Regions from separate parts of the Paenibacillus dendritiformis genome, predicted to be linked through region 4. Evidence: riboswitches for the same ligand, from Rfam matches in the RefSeq annotation. Region 4 holds a riboswitch; each other region holds the start of a gene.
The links. A riboswitch is a leader RNA that binds a small molecule or an ion and turns the genes downstream of it on or off. The one in region 4 is predicted to bind thiamine pyrophosphate.
Positions count from the first base shown of each region.

Region 1: it holds a riboswitch for thiamine pyrophosphate, as region 4 does, so the genes downstream of both, L6439_RS26445 (ABC transporter substrate-binding protein) here and L6439_RS04665 (ECF transporter S component) in region 4, are expected to answer to the same signal.
Region 2: it holds a riboswitch for thiamine pyrophosphate, as region 4 does, so the genes downstream of both, L6439_RS27220 (YkoF family thiamine/hydroxymethylpyrimidine-binding protein) here and L6439_RS04665 (ECF transporter S component) in region 4, are expected to answer to the same signal.
Region 3: it holds a riboswitch for thiamine pyrophosphate, as region 4 does, so the genes downstream of both, tenA (thiaminase II) here and L6439_RS04665 (ECF transporter S component) in region 4, are expected to answer to the same signal.

Region 1 covers NZ_AP025344.1:5,951,634-5,956,245, reverse strand. The annotation lists gene L6439_RS26460 (ABC transporter substrate-binding protein) at 1-322, shown strand, start outside; gene L6439_RS26455 (queuosine precursor transporter) at 599-1,327, shown strand; gene L6439_RS26450 (hypothetical protein) at 1,578-1,841, opposite strand; TPP riboswitch at 1,999-2,111, shown strand; gene L6439_RS26445 (ABC transporter substrate-binding protein) at 2,451-3,482, shown strand; gene L6439_RS26440 (ABC transporter permease) at 3,735-4,499, shown strand; gene L6439_RS26435 (ABC transporter ATP-binding protein) at 4,513-4,612, shown strand, end outside.
Region 2 covers NZ_AP025344.1:6,132,913-6,137,524, forward strand. The annotation lists gene L6439_RS29400 (protein kinase domain-containing protein) at 94-1,917, opposite strand; TPP riboswitch at 2,088-2,195, shown strand; gene L6439_RS27220 (YkoF family thiamine/hydroxymethylpyrimidine-binding protein) at 2,323-2,919, shown strand; gene L6439_RS27225 (ECF transporter S component) at 2,952-3,524, shown strand; gene L6439_RS27230 (ABC transporter ATP-binding protein) at 3,521-4,612, shown strand, end outside.
Region 3 covers NZ_AP025344.1:6,459,352-6,463,963, reverse strand. The annotation lists gene L6439_RS28750 (S8 family peptidase) at 1-619, shown strand, start outside; gene L6439_RS28745 (hypothetical protein) at 1,420-1,758, shown strand; gene tenA (thiaminase II) at 1,865-2,563, opposite strand; TPP riboswitch at 2,695-2,799, opposite strand; gene cstA (carbon starvation protein CstA) at 2,917-4,612, opposite strand, start outside.
Region 4 covers NZ_AP025344.1:1,077,533-1,082,144, reverse strand. The annotation lists gene L6439_RS04670 (ABC transporter ATP-binding protein) at 1-884, opposite strand, end outside; gene L6439_RS04665 (ECF transporter S component) at 949-1,545, opposite strand; TPP riboswitch at 1,641-1,752, opposite strand; gene L6439_RS04660 (ABC transporter ATP-binding protein) at 1,903-3,615, opposite strand; gene fabF (beta-ketoacyl-ACP synthase II) at 4,163-4,612, opposite strand, start outside.

The sequences.
Region 1 (4,612 bases), 1.7 Mb from region 4:
GAAGCGGGCGGCGTGGAAGTTCATTCAGTGGATGACCGCTCCGGAGCAGACGATACGCTGGTCGCAAGGCTCTGGTTATATGCCGGTCAGCAAGACTGCGGTGGAGTCGGATACCTTGAAGGAGGCCTTCGCCAAGGATCCGAACTTCAAGGTCGCGATCGATCAGCTGCAGTATGGCAAGGCGCGTCCGATGGTGCCCGGCTATAAGGAATTGCAGGAGGTTATTATGACCGAGATCCAACGGGTCATCCTCGGCCAGGCGACGCCGGATGGAGCGCTGCAGGCCGCGACGGACAAGGCGAACAAGCTGCTGCGCAAATAAAGGACGCCTGACCGGGAAGCATCACCCGGAAAAAGCACCTCCCCGCATTTTTGGGGAAGGTGCTTTTTCCGGGTGCCCGCAAGTTTCGCTTAGGCGCCCCTGGTCGGCAAACATTTTCTGCGAGAACGCGGGCATGCCGCCGGGGAGAGCGGCAAAGGAAAACAGTGAGTTTTTGGCATTGGCAATTGACCTGGTCTATGGTAAAGTATACCCCTGTGTGCCATCACACCGCGGTTCGCAACCATCCCGCGTAATCAAAACTAGGGGGAGTACCGAATGTTCAATTTCATATGGGGGATATTGTTTGTCCTTGCCAATTTCGGCTTTTTTCTGCTGTGTTACCGCTTGTTCGGCAAGAACGGCTTGTTCGCCTGGGTCGGCGTCATGACCATCGTCGCCAATATTCAGGTCGGGAAGACGATCGAGATGTTCGGCATCGTAATGACGCTGGGCAATGCGGCAAATGCCAGCCTGTTCATGACCTCGGATCTTCTTAACGAAAAATATGGACCCAAGGAAGCGCGCCGCGCGGTCTGGTTCGGATTTTTCATGCTCATCATGACAACGATAATCATGCAGATGGCCCTTGCCTTCATTCCTCAAGGAGATGAGATTGCCCAGAGGGCACAGGCGTCGCTGGCGCATATTTTCGACTTGATGCCGCGGGTCGCCGCGGGGAGCCTGACGGCCTATCTCGTCAGTCAATTTCTCGATGTCAAGCTGTTCAGCATGCTGCGGGAACGTTTTCCCAAGTCGGGCCAGCTGTGGATTCGCAGCAACTGGAGCACGGGAATCAGCCAATTGGCGGACTCGTTCGTCTTCTGCACGATCGCGTTTGCCGGTTATTACCCATGGGACGTATGGTTTCAAATTTTGCTGACGACCTATATCGTCAAGCTGCTGTTGTCGGTAGCGTCCACCCCGTTTTTATATTGGGCGAGAAGCTTCCGCGTGCCCGGAATGGAATCGTCCGCCGCAAGGGAAGGCAGCATGGACAGACGATAACTTGCGTACACGATACCGTCCGGCTTCGCAGACAAGATGCGGAGCCGGGCGTTTTTTTATGAATGCCGGCATTGGATACAGTACGGGCGGGAGCGCCGTGACAAGTAGGCCGAGCATTTTTGACAAATTGCGCCATGTTTCACATGGAACGTTGTCCGAGGCGCGGGGGCCGTCCGTTTCCCACAAAAAGGGGTTCCTGCGCCGATTGGCGGCTGGAACCCCTTGCTTCACCCGGTCGTGATCGATGGGATCAGTACCCATGTCCGTTCTGCATCATTTGATTATGCATCATGCCCCCGCGCATCATGCCTTGGCTGCGGACCGATTGGCGATCGGCTCCATGGCAGTGTTGAACCATTTGTTCAACCTGTGCATCGGTCATATTCGGATGCATCTGCTTCATATGGGGGGGCATTTGGCCGAAGCCGCTGTCGTTGCTGCCAGAGGCATATACCGCGGTTCCGAAGATGAGGGCGAGCGCGGTTGCCCCAACCCATACAAGTCGTTTTTTCATGAAGACATCCCTCCCAAGGCCATCTTACCCGTACCGGAAAGAAGATCGCTATGTGCTTCGTCACAAGAAAGGCAGGAGATATGCGGATCCTGCGCCGCATCATGGCTGGACAAGGGAGCGGACGAGGTCTATAATTGCATGTGAAACGGCAACTGAATATGCATACTAGGGGGGCTGGAATAGGGCCGGCTGAGATCGTATCCCGTGAAGATACTGACCCTTACACCTGATCTGGGTAATGCCAGCGTAGGAATGAGAATGGCGCCATGCCGGACGGCGGAGGCGTTCCTTTGCGGTCGGAGAAGTCCGATGCACCGCATCCGTGTTCACAGCGCGGGCGGGCAAGCGGAATGCTCTGCATGGAACGCGACGTACCGTTCAAGCGGCCGCCATGCACACGCCTAGGTAATGGACAGCGTAAGCGCCCCGATGAGGGGCGCTTTTTTAGATCCGCGCGATGGCTTGCGCGGGCGCTTATCAGGGAAGGGCTGCGGCAGGATGCCCGTTGTGCCGGGACTCCGCCGGTTCGTATGCCAGAGAAGGAGCATGGCCGTGTACCGCCTGAATGACAGGCGAATCGGAAAGGGGAAGAAGATCAGGATGAGAAGCATGCGTGCACGAAAAAAAGGAGCGCTTGGACTGGCCTTGGCGCTCATGTTCATGTTGACCGCCTGCGCGGGAGGAGGTTCCGCACCGACGACGCAAGGAAGCGGAGCACAGGGCGCTGAAGCGCCGAAGGAGCTGCGCGAGATTACGTTCGTGCTGGAATGGACGCCGAATACGAACCATACCGGGGTGTATGTCGCCCAGCAAGAGGGGTACTTCGAAGCGGAAGGGCTGAAGGTGAACATTATTCAGCCCGGTACAGGCGGAGCCGACGCGATGATCGCCTCTGGCGCCGCGCAGTTCGGGGTCAGCGTACAAGAGAGCATTACGCTGGCGCGCACGCAGAATGTGCCGATCGTGTCTTTGGCGGCCATCATTCAACATAATACGTCCGGGTTCGCCGCCCCGCAGGACAAGCACATTACGTCGCCCAAGGATTTCGAAGGCAAGACGTACGGGGGCTGGGGCTCGCCGGTGGAAGAAATGGTGCTGCGGACGCTCATGGAGCAGGAGGGCGCCGACTACGGCAAGATCAAGAACATCAATATGGGTTCCGCCGACTTTTTCACCGCGGTCAAAAAGGATATTGATTTCGCTTGGATTTTCTACGGGTGGACAGGCATTGAGGCTGAGCTGCGCAGCGAGCCGATCGATATGATGTATGTCAATCAATATTCGGATGCGCTCGACTACTACACTCCGGTCATCGCGACCAGCGAGAAGCTGATCGAGTCCGATCCCGAGCTGGTGAAGGCGTTCATGCGGGCCGTGTCGCGGGGATATCAGTTCGCGATCGACAATCCGGAGCAGGCGGCCGGGATCATGTTGAAGCAGGTGCCTGACCTGGACAAGGAACTGGTTATGGCCAGCCAGCGCTGGCTCAGCCCGAAATACCGCGACGATGCGCCGCGCTGGGGAGAGCAGAAGCGGGAAGTGTGGGATAACTATACGAACTGGCTTTTGCAGAACAAGCTGATGGAGAAGCCGATCGATATCGACAAGGCGTTCACGAACGAGTTCTTGCCTGAAGCCTGAGGCAGACGCTGCTCAGGGAACGGGCGATGACGGCAGGCGATGATGGCGTTAGATCATTTTGAGGGCCGATAATCCGTGCAAGGGTTTGCCCTCTCCGGGATGAACGGTTCGAGCCGGGCTCGGCATCAAGACGGGATTAGCATCAAGAGGGGGATTAGCATCAAGAGCAGGATCAGCATCGAGAGGAGGAGTTGGCATGAGGGGGACGAACCGCATAGCTGCGGCAGGAACGCGCAGGAAGGTGGCGGCGGGATGAAAAGACGGCTTGCAACGGCGGGACCGCCCGCGGCGGCCCTGCTGCTGTTCATCGTGGCATGGCAGATTGGGGTCATGCTGTTCGATGTGGAGAAATGGATGCTCCCGAGCCCGCTTGATATCGCGCGGGAAGCGGCGGCCAACGGCAGCGGCATTCTGCTGCATGCGCTGGCTACCCTGAAGCTGATGCTGGTCGGCTTCGGGACTGGAGCCGGAATCGGCCTCGCGCTGGCTTGTCTGCTCCATCCGCTCCCCTGGCTGAAGCGCGCGATCTATCCGCTCATTATATTGAGCCAAAACGTGCCGACGATCGCCCTGCTGCCGCTGCTGATGCTGTGGTTCGGCTTCGGCCTGCTGCCGAAGGTGATCGTCATTGCGCTCGTCTGCTTTTTCCCGGTCTGCGTCGCCGCCCTGGACGGTCTGACCCAGACGGATCGGACGATGCTTCATTATATGCGCATGACGGGGGCGACCCGGTCGCAGCTGTTCTGGAAGCTGGAGCTGCCGCATGCTCTGCCTTCCGTCTTCTCGGGCTTGAAGATTGCGGCCACCTATAGTGTGATGGGGGCGGTTATCGCGGAATGGCTCGGAACGGATCAGGGCATTGGCTATTATATGATGCTGCAAAAAGCGGCCTACCGGGTCGACCGGATGTTCCTCGGCATTGTCGTCATCATTCTGCTCAGTCTGGCGATGTTCGGAGCGATCCGCCTGCTGGAGCGGATAAGCATCCGTTGGCGGCCCGAGGAGAATGATAAATGAGGGGGGAACCGCAATGAAGGCAACGGCTTCGGCTCATCCAGCCGATTCGACGGGAGGGACCGCCTCCGAGGCCGCCGCGCCGCCGCCCGCTCTGGAGCTGGATCGGGTTAGCA
Region 2 (4,612 bases), 1.5 Mb from region 4:
AAAAGCCGCCAGGATTCCCTGGCGGCCGGCTCTTACAGTCTGTTCCGGATCAACAGATTGCGGGCGGTATGGACCCGATGTTGTCATCTTCGGCTAGGGCCCCCGCTCCTCCAGCCAGCCGAGCGTTTTGGCGACGGAGACCGCCTTCATGCGGCGATCGACCCCGAGCTTCTTGAACAGGTTTTTGATATGGGCCTTCACCGTCTCGGCCGACACCAGCAGTTCTTCGGCAATCTCCTTGTTCGAGAGGCTGCGGGCCAGCAGGCTGAGCACCTCCCGTTCGCGGGCGGTGAGCTCCTCCACCTTCGCCAGCCGCTGCAGCTCCTCCTTGGACGGCAGCTGCATTCTGCCCTGGGCTTCCGCCACGTACAGCAGCTGGCAAGCCAATGTGTGCAGCGTTCCCTGACGTCCCGGGACGAAGGCGTGCCGCGTCCGTCCATTGACCAGATACAGGCAGCCCCTCACCTGGTCATGAAGCCGAATCGGCAGCGCCAGCACAGAGGCCGGGCGGCCGGCCCTCTCTTCGGGCGCGAACGCCGCCGGCCCATGCGGCTTCGAACTGCCGGAGCGCTTCCCGCTCTCGGTGCGCAGCAGCATCGGCTCGCCCGCTTGAAGCGCAGCGCGGACAAGCTCCTCCGGCACGGCGCCGAACTCGCCCAGCGGACAAGGCCGGAATTCGCCGCACTCGCTCATCCCGTCCCTGTCCGTATCTATCGACGCTTCCGCGTAAGGCGTGCCCTGGCGCAAGACGATGAGATGCCCCTGCCCCGCTCCGGCCTGCATCAGAATCGTGGCGAGCAGCTTATCCGCCAGTCCGCGTCCGGCCCAACCCTCCGCGAAGCAGCGGGAGGACTGGACGACCGCCGCCAGATCCAGCGTCTGCGGATAGCCGCCGCCGTCATGCCCCGCGAACGGGCCGCTCAAGCCGAACAGCGGAGCGTCACCGGCCTGGCCAAGCGCAGGGTGCGGCAGGATAGGCCCCGGATCGTCAGGGTAGAGCGCTGTCACCGATAGCTGCCGCGCCGGCGCAGCCTGATCCCGCAACGTTCCCTCCGGCAGCTCCGATGCGTGGCTGTTCCGCCGCCCCTCCAGGCATTCCTCCAGCGCGACGCGCAGCGTGCGCGCATCCGGATAGCGCGCTTCCGGGTCCTTCTCCAGCAGCCTCATCACGATCTCCGCCAGCTCCGGGGGCAGGTCCGGCCTCCGTTCGATTAACGGCACGGGGCGCCGCGCCATATGCGCATGCGACCAGGCGAGCGCGTTGTCCGCCTCGAATGGCAGCTCTTCCGCCAGCAGTTCATACCAGGTCATGCCCAGGGAGTACAGATCCGAGTACGGGCCGAGATCGCAGTTCATGCGCCCGGTCTGCTCCGGGGACATATAGATCGGATTGCCCTCCAGCAGCGGGCGCTTCACCGGCTGTCCCCCATCCTGCCGCAGGAACAAGGCATATCCGAAGCCGGTCACATAGATTCGCTTCGTCACCATCTGCACAAGGAGCGTATCGGGCTTGAGATTGAGATGGAGCACCTGCTGCTGGTGGAGCGCCTCGATCATCCGGCATATGCCGATGCCGAGCTCCAGGAACTCGTTGAGCGATACGGATTGCATCTCGAAGTAGCGCCGCAAGGTTACCCCGTTCACCGGCTCATACTCCAGGATGAGGGCGTGGCCATGCGGCACGACCGTCACCGGCCGCAGGATGCCGTCGACAGGCACGCGAGCGGCGCCTTCGTATTCATGCAGCAGCTTCGCGTTCTCGATGATGGTGCGGCTGCCTTCCTTCACTACCTTGAGCAGGGCGGGCTGCTTCCGCTTCGCCGCATAGGCGTAACAGACGTACAGGTAAGGGTCCTCATATATAATTTTATCTGCTTCATATCCGGGAAGGTTCAGGCCGTGCGTCATTGAATTCATGAAGATTCCCTCGTATTCTCTCGATTCCAAGCGATGACATTTCTTTTCATTATACCGGAAGATGATCGGGAAGGACGATGAAAAAGCGCCTTTTCCCGAAAAGAGTCTTTACATTCAGGACGGTCCCGGTATAATGGGAAGCGTGAAAGAAGCAAAGCCAACCGCATATCCGTGAACACTAGGGGTGCTTGCTCGCAGGCTGAGAGACAGCGGATCGCTGTTAACCCTTACGACCCGAACTAGATAATACTAGCGTGGGGAAGTGTAGGCAGATTACGATGATTCGCGCCCGCCGAAGGAGGGTTTCCTTCCTGGCAGCCGTTCTTCCGTATGGCGAACCGCACTTCCCGGAAGTGCGGTTTTTTGCTGTTTTTCGATCATTCGCAGATACGGGAGGAATTCGCAATGAAAAAATCGATGTGCGGCACCGGCCAGATCGCCGGCTGCCGGTTCTCGCTCTATCCGATGAGCGATCGGTTCGTGGAGCTGATTCTCGGCGCCTTGGAGGCAACGGACCTGTCCAAAGTATGGTCGAAGACGGATGAGGTGAGCACCTGCGTCCGCGGCAAGACGGAGCATGTGTTCGACGTGGTGAAGTCAATCTTTCTCCACTGCGCCCGGTCGGGCGTTCATACCGTGCTGAATGCGACCTTTTCGGTCGGCTGCCCCGGCGACAGCGAAGCCGATTATTGCATGACAGAGGACGCCCATCGCCTGAATGAAGACCTCTCCCGCCTGATCTCGGTCCGGACGGATGCGCAGTTCTCGCTCTATCCGCTCGGCACGCCGGATTATATGGATACCATCTCTGACATTATCGGTCTTGCCCGGGAAGAAGGCACCTTCACCAAGGGGGTGCATTATGCGAGCGGGCTGCAGGGCGACGCGCATGACGTGTTCGCGACGCTGGAGCATGCCTTCGAGCGGGCGCGGACAAGCGACAGCGCTCATATCGTGCTGACGGCGAATATTTCGGCGCATAGCCCGAGCCGGAAGTCATGAACGCGGGAAGCGGAAGGGAGATCCATATACCGATGCAACGTTGGAAATTAAAAGATATCGTCATGCTCAGCTCGCTGTCTGTCGTCTTTGCCGTTGTCTATTTGCTGTTCTTCCAGGTCGGCAATATCCTGGTCGGCTTCATGGGGCCGATGGGCTACGAAGTCATCTTCGGCATCTGGTTCATCGTATCGATTATCGCCGCCACGATTCTGCGCAAGCCGGGCGCCGCCGTCATCTCGGAGACGGTGGCCGGCGTCGTCGAGGTGCTGATCGGCAACGCGGTCGGACCGATCCTGATCGTGTCCGCCCTCATTCAAGGGCTCGGCGCTGAAGCGGCCTTCGCGGCCACCCGCTACCGCAGCTACAGCCTGAGGACGCTGATGCTGGCCGGGGTCGGGGCGGCCCTGTTCAGCTTCGCGTGGGGCTACTTCCGCAGCGGCTTCGGCGCATACTCCGCCGGCCTCGTCATCGCGATGCTGGCCGTCCGCTGCGTCAGCGGGGCGCTCATCGCAGGGCTGCTCGGCCACGGCATCGCCCAGTCGCTGAAGCGGACCGGCGTGCTGCGCAGCTATCCAATCGCGAAGGAAGGCTCTCGCGCCGCATGAGCCGCGTGGATATGAGCCGCATGAGCGGGCGCGTGGCGGCGATCCAGGCCGAGGGGCTGACGCTCGCTCTCGAGGCGGGCGCGGATCCGATCCTGTGCGGCATCGACGTCCGCATCGGCGACGGGGAGACGGCGCTGCTGCTCGGGCCGAGCGGCTGCGGCAAGAGCTCGCTCGCCCTCTGCCTGGCCGGGCTGTACCCTCACGCCATCGACAGCGAGGTGCAGGGCCGGGTGCTGGTGTACGGGAAGCCGGTCAGCGAGCGGGCGGCGGGGAACGCGCCTTGGGCGGCCAGCATCGTGTTCCAGGATTTCGAGAGCCAATTCTGCCTGCTGCGGGTCGAGGAGGAGATCGCCTTCTGCCTGGAGAACCTCGGCTGTCCGCGGGAGGAGATGGACGGCCGCATCAGCGGGGCGCTGGCGGCGGTGGACCTCGCCCCCTGGCGCGAGGCGCCGATTCACGAGCTGTCCGGCGGCATGAAGCAGCGGCTGGCGCTGGCCTGCGCCATCGCGATGGAGACGCGCCTGCTCGTGCTCGACGAGCCGACATCGAATCTTGACCCGGCGTCCCGCAGACAGTTCGCGGCATACGTCCGCGAGCTCGCCCGGGCGCGCGGTCTGGCCGTGCTCGTCATCGAGCATCAGATCGACGAGTGGATCGGCCAGGCGGACCGGCTGCTCGTGATGGACGCCGCCGGCGCCATCGCTTACGACGGGCCGCCCGCCGCGTATTATGCCGGCGCGGCGCCGGAAGCGCCCGGCATCTGGCAGCCGGGTCCGCTCCGGCTGTACCGCGAGCTGAGGCGGCTTGTCCCGGGCGAGGAACCGCCGGCGAAGGCGGCGGTGTTGACGGAGCAGGACCTCGCCGCCGAGCTGGCCCGGTGGAGCGAGGCGGGCCGGGAGCGCGCGCTGCGGGCGCTCGCCGCGCCTTCCCCGTCCGGCTGCAGGGTAGCCGGAGTGCGGGCCGGAGGCGGACCCGCCCCTCTGCTGGAGGCGGAAGGCTTGCGCTTCCGGCGCGGCGGCCGCCCGGTGGCGGACGGGATCTCGCTGACCGTGCGCGCGGGAGAATGGGTCGCCATCGCCGGGCCGAAC
Region 3 (4,612 bases), 1.2 Mb from region 4:
AATGTACGGCATTATCGGCGTGGCTCCCCGCGCCTTAATCCATCCCGTGAAATCATTTGATGAGAATGGGGCCGCTTATGTGTCTGATATTATCAATGGTATTGAATGGTGCGTCCGCAACGGGATGCACATCATTAATATGAGCTTCGGCATGAAATCCCGCAGCAAGTCGCTGCTGCAAGCGGTGACCCAGGCCTATCAATCCGGGGTCACCGTCGTCGCTTCATCCGGGAACGACGCGAAGCGCAAATCCATCGACTACCCGGCCCGCTATCCCCAGACGATCTCGGTCGGAGCGACCGATCGCATGCGGCGGATTGCGCCGTTCAGCAACCGGGGGCAATTCGTCGATATTTACGCCCCCGGGGAGAAGATCGTCTCCTCCTGGATTAAGGGGAAGTATCACGAGATGAGCGGCACCTCGATGGCCACCTCGCATATCAGCGGCGCGATCGCGCTTCTGCTTGCCATGCGGCCGCGCTTGAAGCCGGGCGAGATCAAGGCCCTGCTCCGGCGGACAGCGAACCCGGTTCGCGGGCGCAAGACCCGCAACCTCCAAGCCAAGCCGCCGGGCGAGGTAGATGTGATGCGGCTGCTGAAGGAAGCCGAGCGGCTGTAGCGGTCGCCGGGGCGTATCCCGGCGCGGGCCGGAAGCGGCTGGGAATGGGCTGTGCGCATGAATCGTCCCCACCGGAATGATGGACGGCCAAGTGCGCCGCCCGATCCGCGCTCCCCGCGAACGGGCCCCAGGAGGGCTATTCCCGTTCCGGCGAGGCAGTAACGTCCGAGGCTGTGGAACGTTGGACTTCCGCTCTGCGCAATGCCGGGCCTCTGCTCTGCTGAGCACTGGACTTCCGCTCTGCGGGAATGCCGCAGCGTTCCTCGGAACCGGGTCACAGGCTCGGATCTCCATACAATGATGCAAAACTGCAGCTTTGTCCCCCGTTGCCGCGTCTTGCAAAAGAAAATCCGGCAAATATACAACAATCACCGGGGAATTTCTGCTCAAACCCGAATTTTGTCGGGAAAATGATGTACATTTGCAGGAATGATGCTCAAACAGGCCCCGATCCGAGGCAGAATCCTGCATTATACAGGCGGTTGGAAAACCCCTGTTTTTTGTGAAGGGGTGGAGAAGGTCCATTTTCCTCATCCAAACTTTGGCTCTTAGAGCGTTTTAAATCGATTTTTTTCTACCGGGAGAAGAGATCCACATCACAGGTGAAAAGTCCCATAGACTACTCAATGGCCTGATTTTACGGGATCCAACCGACCGCGTCGGATGCTGGGGACATCATCGCCTTCAGGAAGCATTATCGGCCTGCTGGAAGCATTATCCGGCCTGCTGGAAGCATCGTTGCCTCCTGGGGCTTGGACGTGCGGAGGAAATTGCTGCTATTTTACAGGAATTTCGGCTTAATGAGTCCACATCCCGAGGAATTGCTGCAAATCTGCATCATTTTAGGCCCTTTTGCTTCAAGCCGAAGCGAAACGGGTGAAATTCCTGTAATTTTGCAGGATTCCGTTTCTGGAAAAGTCGTCCATATCGAATTGCTGTATTTCTGCAGGATTTCGCTTACCGAATCGGCGTGTCTAGAGAAATCGTGGAGTTTTGCGGATTTCGCCTGCCGGATGGGCGTGTCCAGGGAAATGGTACAGTTTTCGTCCGGTAGAAATGTCCATTTTCCTGTTCAAAACTTCTTTCTCAACAGCCTGATTATAGCAGGAATTCGGCGTTCCACCACGGCGATGACCTGAATTCACTTCCTTTGCTTGGTGACGACCGTATTCGTCATATTATAGACGAGGGAGCGCCGTCCCTTGATGCCTCTTGATGATATGGGGAGCGGCTGCCCCCTTGGATTCACGCCCGCACCGCTTCCGCTTCCGTGACAGGCGCCGGCCAGTCCTCCAGCCTATAGGCCATGTCCCAGAACAGATATTCCAGCCGGCAGCTGGTCAGAAAATGCTCCTCCAGCTGCCGCTTCCGGGCGGCGGACAATGACTCCGCCCATCCATCAAGCAGTCCGCGAAGCTGCATCGTTATCCCGCTCTCCCGATCTCCATAAAAATGCATCCAATCATAGAACGGATGGGACGAATCCGGCTTCACTTCCTCGAGCAGCCTGCGGCCGATCTCGGTATACGTCCAAGGGCAGGGCAGCAGTGCCGCCACGATATCTTCCCGCGTTCCTCCATGGGCAACCGTCAGCATATGGTTGACATAGTGATTCGCCGACGGGGCCAGAGGGAAGCCTTGCAATTCTTCGTACGTCACCCCGGCGACGTCGCAAAAATTTTGATGCGGGTGCGTCTCGCTGTCCAGAATAAACGAGATTTGCTCGTTAAATAGAGCCATCGCGGCGCGGTGGTCGCATTTGGAGATCGCAATCCCGTATACCCGGATAAAAGCGTTCAAGTATTCAAAATCCTGCTTGACATAGTGAATGAGCTGTTCCTTCGCCAACGTCCCTTCCGCAATGCCCCGAACGAACGGGTGGGCAAAAATCGCCGCAAAAATCGGATCCGCCGTACGCCGGAGTTCTTCGGTAAAACAGGCCATACTCAGCACCTCCGCCTCATTTTCGATGAAATCCAACTGAAGGGCGCCCGGCGCAGCCATACGAAAAAGCCGCCCCGAAATGGAGCGGCTTCGTCAAGTCATCTTGAAAACAGAGCTTTAACTCGAACCTGTGAAGGCCGTCTCCACTTCCCTACGCCGGTATTAACCGGATCAGGTTCAAAGGGTCCAAGCGTCTCTTGTCTCAGCCGCCTTGCGCGGCTCCCCCAGCGGATTTCGTATAAAGTTCATTGTCACGTCTTACTTTAGCTTTGATTGCCAATCTTGTCAAACTATTCTTCCCGATTTACTGCCCGCTCGATGAAGCCCCTGCCGGACCAGCGATCCTGAACCGTTTATGTGACGCTAATCGGTTCGAGCTTCGCCCGCGGCCCGTTCCACAGTTCGATCCACTTCTTGATGGCGGATACCATGATGACGATGCCGAGCACCAGCATAATGATGGACAGCACGGCGTTCAATACGCTGTACCCGGAAGCGGACGGGTTCAGATACACGTTCTTGACCATCCAGTAACCGGCATAGTTAACCGTGACGAACAAGTAAGCGAGCGGAATGAGACAGGTCAGCATGTATCTCCGCTTATCCGCGATGTTCAGAATGACCGTCGCGCCGATGATGAGCCCAATCGATGCCATCAGCTGATTCGAGACGCCGAAGAGCGCCCAGACGGAGCCGATATCGCCCGAGTACAGCAGATATCCCCACATCAGACAGGCCAAGGCGCTGGCGAAGATGGAGCCGGGCACCCAATCGACCTGCTTCAGCGGCTTGTAGATGTCGCCGAAGAAATCTTGAATCAGATAGCGGGCCACCCGCGTGCCGGCGTCAATCGCCGTCAGAATGAAGACCGCCTCGAACATGATCACGAACTGGAAAAAGTAGGACGATAAGTGGCTGAACCACGGAATTTTGGTGAAAATGTACGTCATGCCGACGGCCAAGGTGACGGCTCCGCCGGTCCGCCCTTCGAGATCGAGGCCGATCTGCTGCGCCAGCTCCGGCAGATGCACGGTAGACATTCCGAGTGTCTTGAATACTTCCGGCGCCGAATTAATCGCGAAATAATCGGCCGGCTGGAGCGCCGCTGCCGCAATAAGCGCCATAATTCCTACCAGCGATTCGACAAGCATCGCCCCGAAGCCGACGACCTTGATGTCGCTCCAGCGGTTAATCATCTTCGGCGTCGTGCCCGATCCGACGAAGGCATGGAAGCCGGATATGGCCCCGCAGGCGATGGTGATCGAGATGAACGGCCAGACCGGGCCGGCCAGTATCGGGCCGCCTCCGTTCACGAATTCCGTGAAGGCCGGGAACGGGATCGCCGGGTTGATAATGAAGACGCCGACGATAAGCGCGATGAAGACGCCGATTTTCATGAAGCTGCTCAAGTAGTCCCGCGGCGCCAGGAGCAGCCAGACGGGCAGGGCCGCCGCGAAGAACGCGTAGACAGGCAGCAGGATGGCCAGCGTCTTCGTATCCAGCGTCAGCCAGTCGCCAAGGACGGTTCCTTGGATCTGGGGTCCAAGAAATACGCCGGCCATGAGCAGAATGAAGCCGATGGTGGACGCAAGCTTCAGATTCCCCGTCTTCTTATAGAACAAGCCGACGCCCATCGCGATCGGAATCGTAATCCCGACGGCGAAGGTGCCCCATGGGTTATGATCCAATGCGTGAAGCACGACCATCGAGAGCCCGGCCATCGTGATGGTAATGATGAAGAGCATCGCCAGGCCGGTGCAGAAGCCGGCTACCGGACCGAGCTCGTCCTTCGCGACCTCGGATAGCGACTTCCCTTGCTTGCGCATGGAAGCGAACAAGACGACCGCATCATGCACCGCCCCGCCGATGACTGCGCCGATGAGAAGCCACAGCAGGCCGGGCAAATAACCGAACTGCGCCGCTAATATCGGGCCGACGAGCGGCCCGGCCGCCGCGATCGCGGCAAAATGGTGCCCGAAGGTGACCCATTTGTTGGTAGGGACATAATCTTTGCCGTCATTCAGTTCATGGGCCGGGGTCGGCTTGGAA
Region 4 (4,612 bases):
TCGGCCTCTCCCCGGTACCCGGAGAACCCGCGCAAGGCGATGATCGGGTCCTCCCGAAGAGAGGACGCCGCTTCGGCCTGGCGCTGACGCCGCTTGGCGCCCGCGATGGCGCGGTACGACTCCGACTTCACGTGATCCCGCCACACATCCGGATACCAGATGCCGTATTCGAGCAGCTTCTCCTTGTGCATCGTGAAAATAGCCCCCGGCTCGCCATCTGCCATAATGCGGCCCTCGCCGTCGAACAGCACGACCCGATCGACGATATCGGCGACCAGATCCAGCTTATGCTCCACGATCAGCAGCGTATGCGATCCGGCAATGTCCTTCACCGTATCCCAGATTTGCTTCGTCCCTTCCGGATCGAGCAGAGCCGAAGGCTCGTCCAGGAACAGCACCTCCGGCTCCAACAGCAGGACGGAGGCGAGCGCGAGCCGCTGCTTCATGCCCTGCGACAGCGCCGCAATCGGCGTATGCAGATTATCCAGCCGCAACCCGACCCGCTCCAATATGCTTCTTATGCGCGGCTCCATCTGCTCCCGCGGCACCGACAGATTCTCCAGGACGAATGCCAATTCCTCATCGACGTACGGCATGCAGAATTGGGTATCCGGATCCTGGAATACGAAGGCCCAGCTATCCGGGAGCTGCCTCCGCTCATATTTGAGCGGCACTTCGACCGAGTCCGGCATAATGCCGCTCAGCACCTGCAGCAGCGTAGATTTGCCGCAGCCGCTCGGTCCGAGCAGCAGCACCTTCTCCCCCGCCGCAATGGAGAAGGAGAGGTCCTTGAACAGCAAGGACGCCTCTCCCGGGAATTTCAATCTCAGATTTGTAATCGCGGCCCTGGTTGAGGCCGCTTGTTCTTGTGTCAATCCCAACACCCCATCGTTCATGTGCCATGATAACCGGCCGGCGGGCCTGACCGCCAGCCGGTGTCCTGCGCGCCTACCGGTCCAGGGCCGCGTATTCTTCTTTCGCGACCGGCCGGATCGACCTGGTCACCCCGGTCGCTTCCAGCGCGCGCATCAGGAAGTAAGCGAAGATGCCGGCGAACGTGAAGGCGCTGATGACGCGCAGTCCGTATTTCAGCACAAGCATCCATGTCTCGTAATTGGCATAGCCGTATCCGAGATCGAGGAGGAACGAGCCGGCAGCCGACATGATTCCGGCCGCTCCGGCGATCGCTAATCCTCCCCGGCGGTAACGCGCCAAGGCGAAGACGAGCTCGGCCGCCAAGCCTTGCACGAATCCGTACATGATCGTCTCCAGCCCCCATCCCGACCCGAGCAGGGCCGACAGATTGGCTGCGGCCAGACTGGCAATGAGCGCGACGCCCGGCTTGCGGATGAGCAAGTAGGCGAACGGCCCGGCCATGAACCACATGCCGTAAGTCAATTGCCCCGCCTGCGGGAACAGCGGCTTCACGATGCTGTACACGCTATCCCACAGCTTGAAGATAACGCCGAAGACGACCCCGATCATGACGGTAATGAGAATGTCCTGGAATCGCAATCCTTTCTTTTCACTTGCCTGTTCTTGCATTGCTACCCTCTCCCTTATCTCATGGTTCATACAAAAAAACCGTCTGGAACCCAGACGGTAGAGTAAGCCGATGATCATCCTGCAGGCATGATCGCACGACAAATACAAGATTTCTCTACGCTGGCATTATCCAGATCAGATTAACGGTCCGTAGCGGTATACTGGCTACTATCTCAGCCTGACTCCTCAAGCACCCGAATTTGTATGAATATGTAATCGCCCCTATAATACCGCATTCCCGATTGGTTGGCAATGGCGGATGGGCGAGAGGCGAAGAAGAAGCGGTCCTTATCTTCGCCGCCATCCCTTCTGTAGAGTCACCATAACCCGTGCCTGTCATGCCGGCCAAGACGAGCGTTATGCCCCGAACTGGGCCTGATGCAGCCGGCTGTAGCTTCCTCCCAGCGCCAGCAGCTCGTCATGCCGCCCCTGCTCGGCAATGCCGTCCTCATTGACGACGATGATCCGGTCCGCATGCTTGATCGTAGCCAGGCGATGGGCGATGATCAGCGTCGTCCGGCCGGCCGCCAGTTCAGCCAGCGACTGCTGGATGGCCGCTTCGGTCTCGGTGTCGAGCGCCGACGTCGCCTCGTCCAGAATCAGAATCGGCGGATTCTTGAGGAACATGCGGGCGATAGCCAGCCGCTGCTTCTGCCCGCCGGACAGCTTCACGCCCCGCTCGCCCACGACCGTGTCCAGCCCGAGCGGCTGCGAACGGATGAACTCCTCCAGCCGCGCCCGGCGCGCGGCCTCCATAATCTCCTCCTCGCTGGCATCGAGCTTCCCGTAGGCAATGTTCTCGCGCAATGTACCCGCGAACAGGAACACATCCTGCTGCACGATCCCGATCTGGCGGCGCAGCGATGCAAGCGTCATCTCCCGCGTATCGATGCCGTCGATCGTGATGCGTCCCGCCTCGGCGTCATAGAAGCGCGGCAGCAGGCTGCAGAGCGTCGTCTTGCCTGCCCCGGAAGGCCCGACGAACGCGACCGTCTCTCCTGCCGCAATCGTCAGGTCAATATTCTCGAGCACCGGGGGAAGGCCGTCATAGCCGAAGGTGACGCCTTCATAGCGGATATCGCCGCGCAGATGGGCCACCTCAATCGCATCGGGCGCATCCTTGACATCCGGTTCCGTATCGAGGATTTGCAGGTAGCGCTTGAAGCCCGCGATCCCTTTCGGATAGCTCTCGATGACAGCGTTGATCTTGTCGATCGGCTTGAAGAACACGTTCGTCAGCAGAATGAAGCCGACCAGCTCGCCATAGGACAACTCCCCCCGAATGACGAACCAAGCCCCGCAGATGAGCACAAAGACGGTCACGAGCCGCATCAGCATATAGCTCACCGACGAGTTAAGCGCCATAATCCGGTAGGCGATCAGCTTCGTCGAGCGGAAGCGCTGGTTATTGACCGCGAAGCGTTCCCGCTCGAAGCCTTCGTTCGCGAATGCCTGCACGACGCGGATCCCGCCGAACGTGTCTTCGACCCGTCCGTTGAAATCCGCGATGTCGGTGAACATCCGGTGGTTCGCCCGGGTCATCCGCTTGTTGCAGACGACGAGCCAGATGAGGAACGGAATGATCGCGAACGTGAGACAAGCCAGCTTCCAGTTGATGGTGAGCATCAGCACGAACGAGCCAATCAGCGTCATCACCGCGATGAAGACATCCTCGGGACCATGATGAGCCATCTCGCCAATCTCGAACAAATCATTGCTCATGCGTGACATCAGGTGGCCCGTCTTGTTGTTGTCGAAAAAGCGGAACGAGAGCTTCTGAATATGATCGAACAGCTTTTTGCGCATGTCGGTCTCGATGTTGATGCCGAGCATATGACCCCAATAGGTAACGATATACTGCAGCCCCATATTAAGCAGATAGAGCGCCAGCAGCCCGGCGCAGGCCCAGACGATAAGCGGCCAGTCATTGCTCGGCAGCAGCTTGTCCACCACCTGATTGACCGCGATCGGAAATCCCAGCTCCAGCAGCCCCGCGATCACCGCGCAGCCGAAGTCCAGGAGGAACAAATATTTGTACGGCTTGTAATAAGCAAAAAAACGGCGAAGCATGAAAGTACCTCATTTCTCGAATAAAATCGCTCTGCCGCTTCCAGGGCCGGATCAGCATCGTTCTCGCGCAGGACTATCACAATGCGAAAAGTCCACCGGGGCACCATCGCCTCCAATGGACTCTGCACTTGCCGAATGTGTTCCCATGTCCCATGTTTCCATAACCAATGCTGCGGCTTGCGCACCCGCGCTTAACGCGTGGCGGCATCGCTCCATAGACAACCCTATTCTACAAAAATAATGAAATTCCTTCTCCCGGCCGAAAATCACGGGAAACCGGCAGCGCACCTATCCCTGGGTTCCCGCAGCGCGATCACCCCGATCCATCACACACAGCCCCTTGAACATATTGATCCGAAAGGGGAATAGCGAGCTTGTCCGGCGTGTGGAGCGTTGAGGCCAAAAAGCGCACCATTCCCAATTGGTAACCGGAATGAATGCGCTCTTTATCGTATTGATTACTCCGCATACCGCGCAGACAGGAGCCGCCAACCGGCCGCTTTATGCCCTAACGGTTGGCTGAGCCGATACGCTCGGCCGCCAGCCGCTACGCCTCGTAAGCTTGCAAGGCGATGACGGCATTATGCCCGCCGAAGCCGAAGGAATTCGAGATGCCGATACGGGCCCCGCTCTGGCGGGCCGTATAGGGAACATAATCGAGGTCGCAAGCCGGATCCGGCTCCTCCAGATTGATCGTCGGCGGGACGATGCCTTCCTTCAGCGTCTTCACGAGCGCGATCGCTTCGACCCCGCCCGCCGCGCCCAGCATATGGCCGAGCATCGATTTGTTGGCGGTGACCGGAATGCGGAACGCATGCTCGCCGAACACATCGCGAATCGCGCGCGTCTCCGACAGGTCGCCCACCTCGGTGCTGGTCGCATGGGCGCTGATGACGCCCACCTCCTCCGGCGCGATTCCCGCTTCCCGCAGCGCGGCTCTCATCGCCTGGCTCGCCCCGCGCCCCTCCGGATGGGTAGCGACCATATGATACGCATC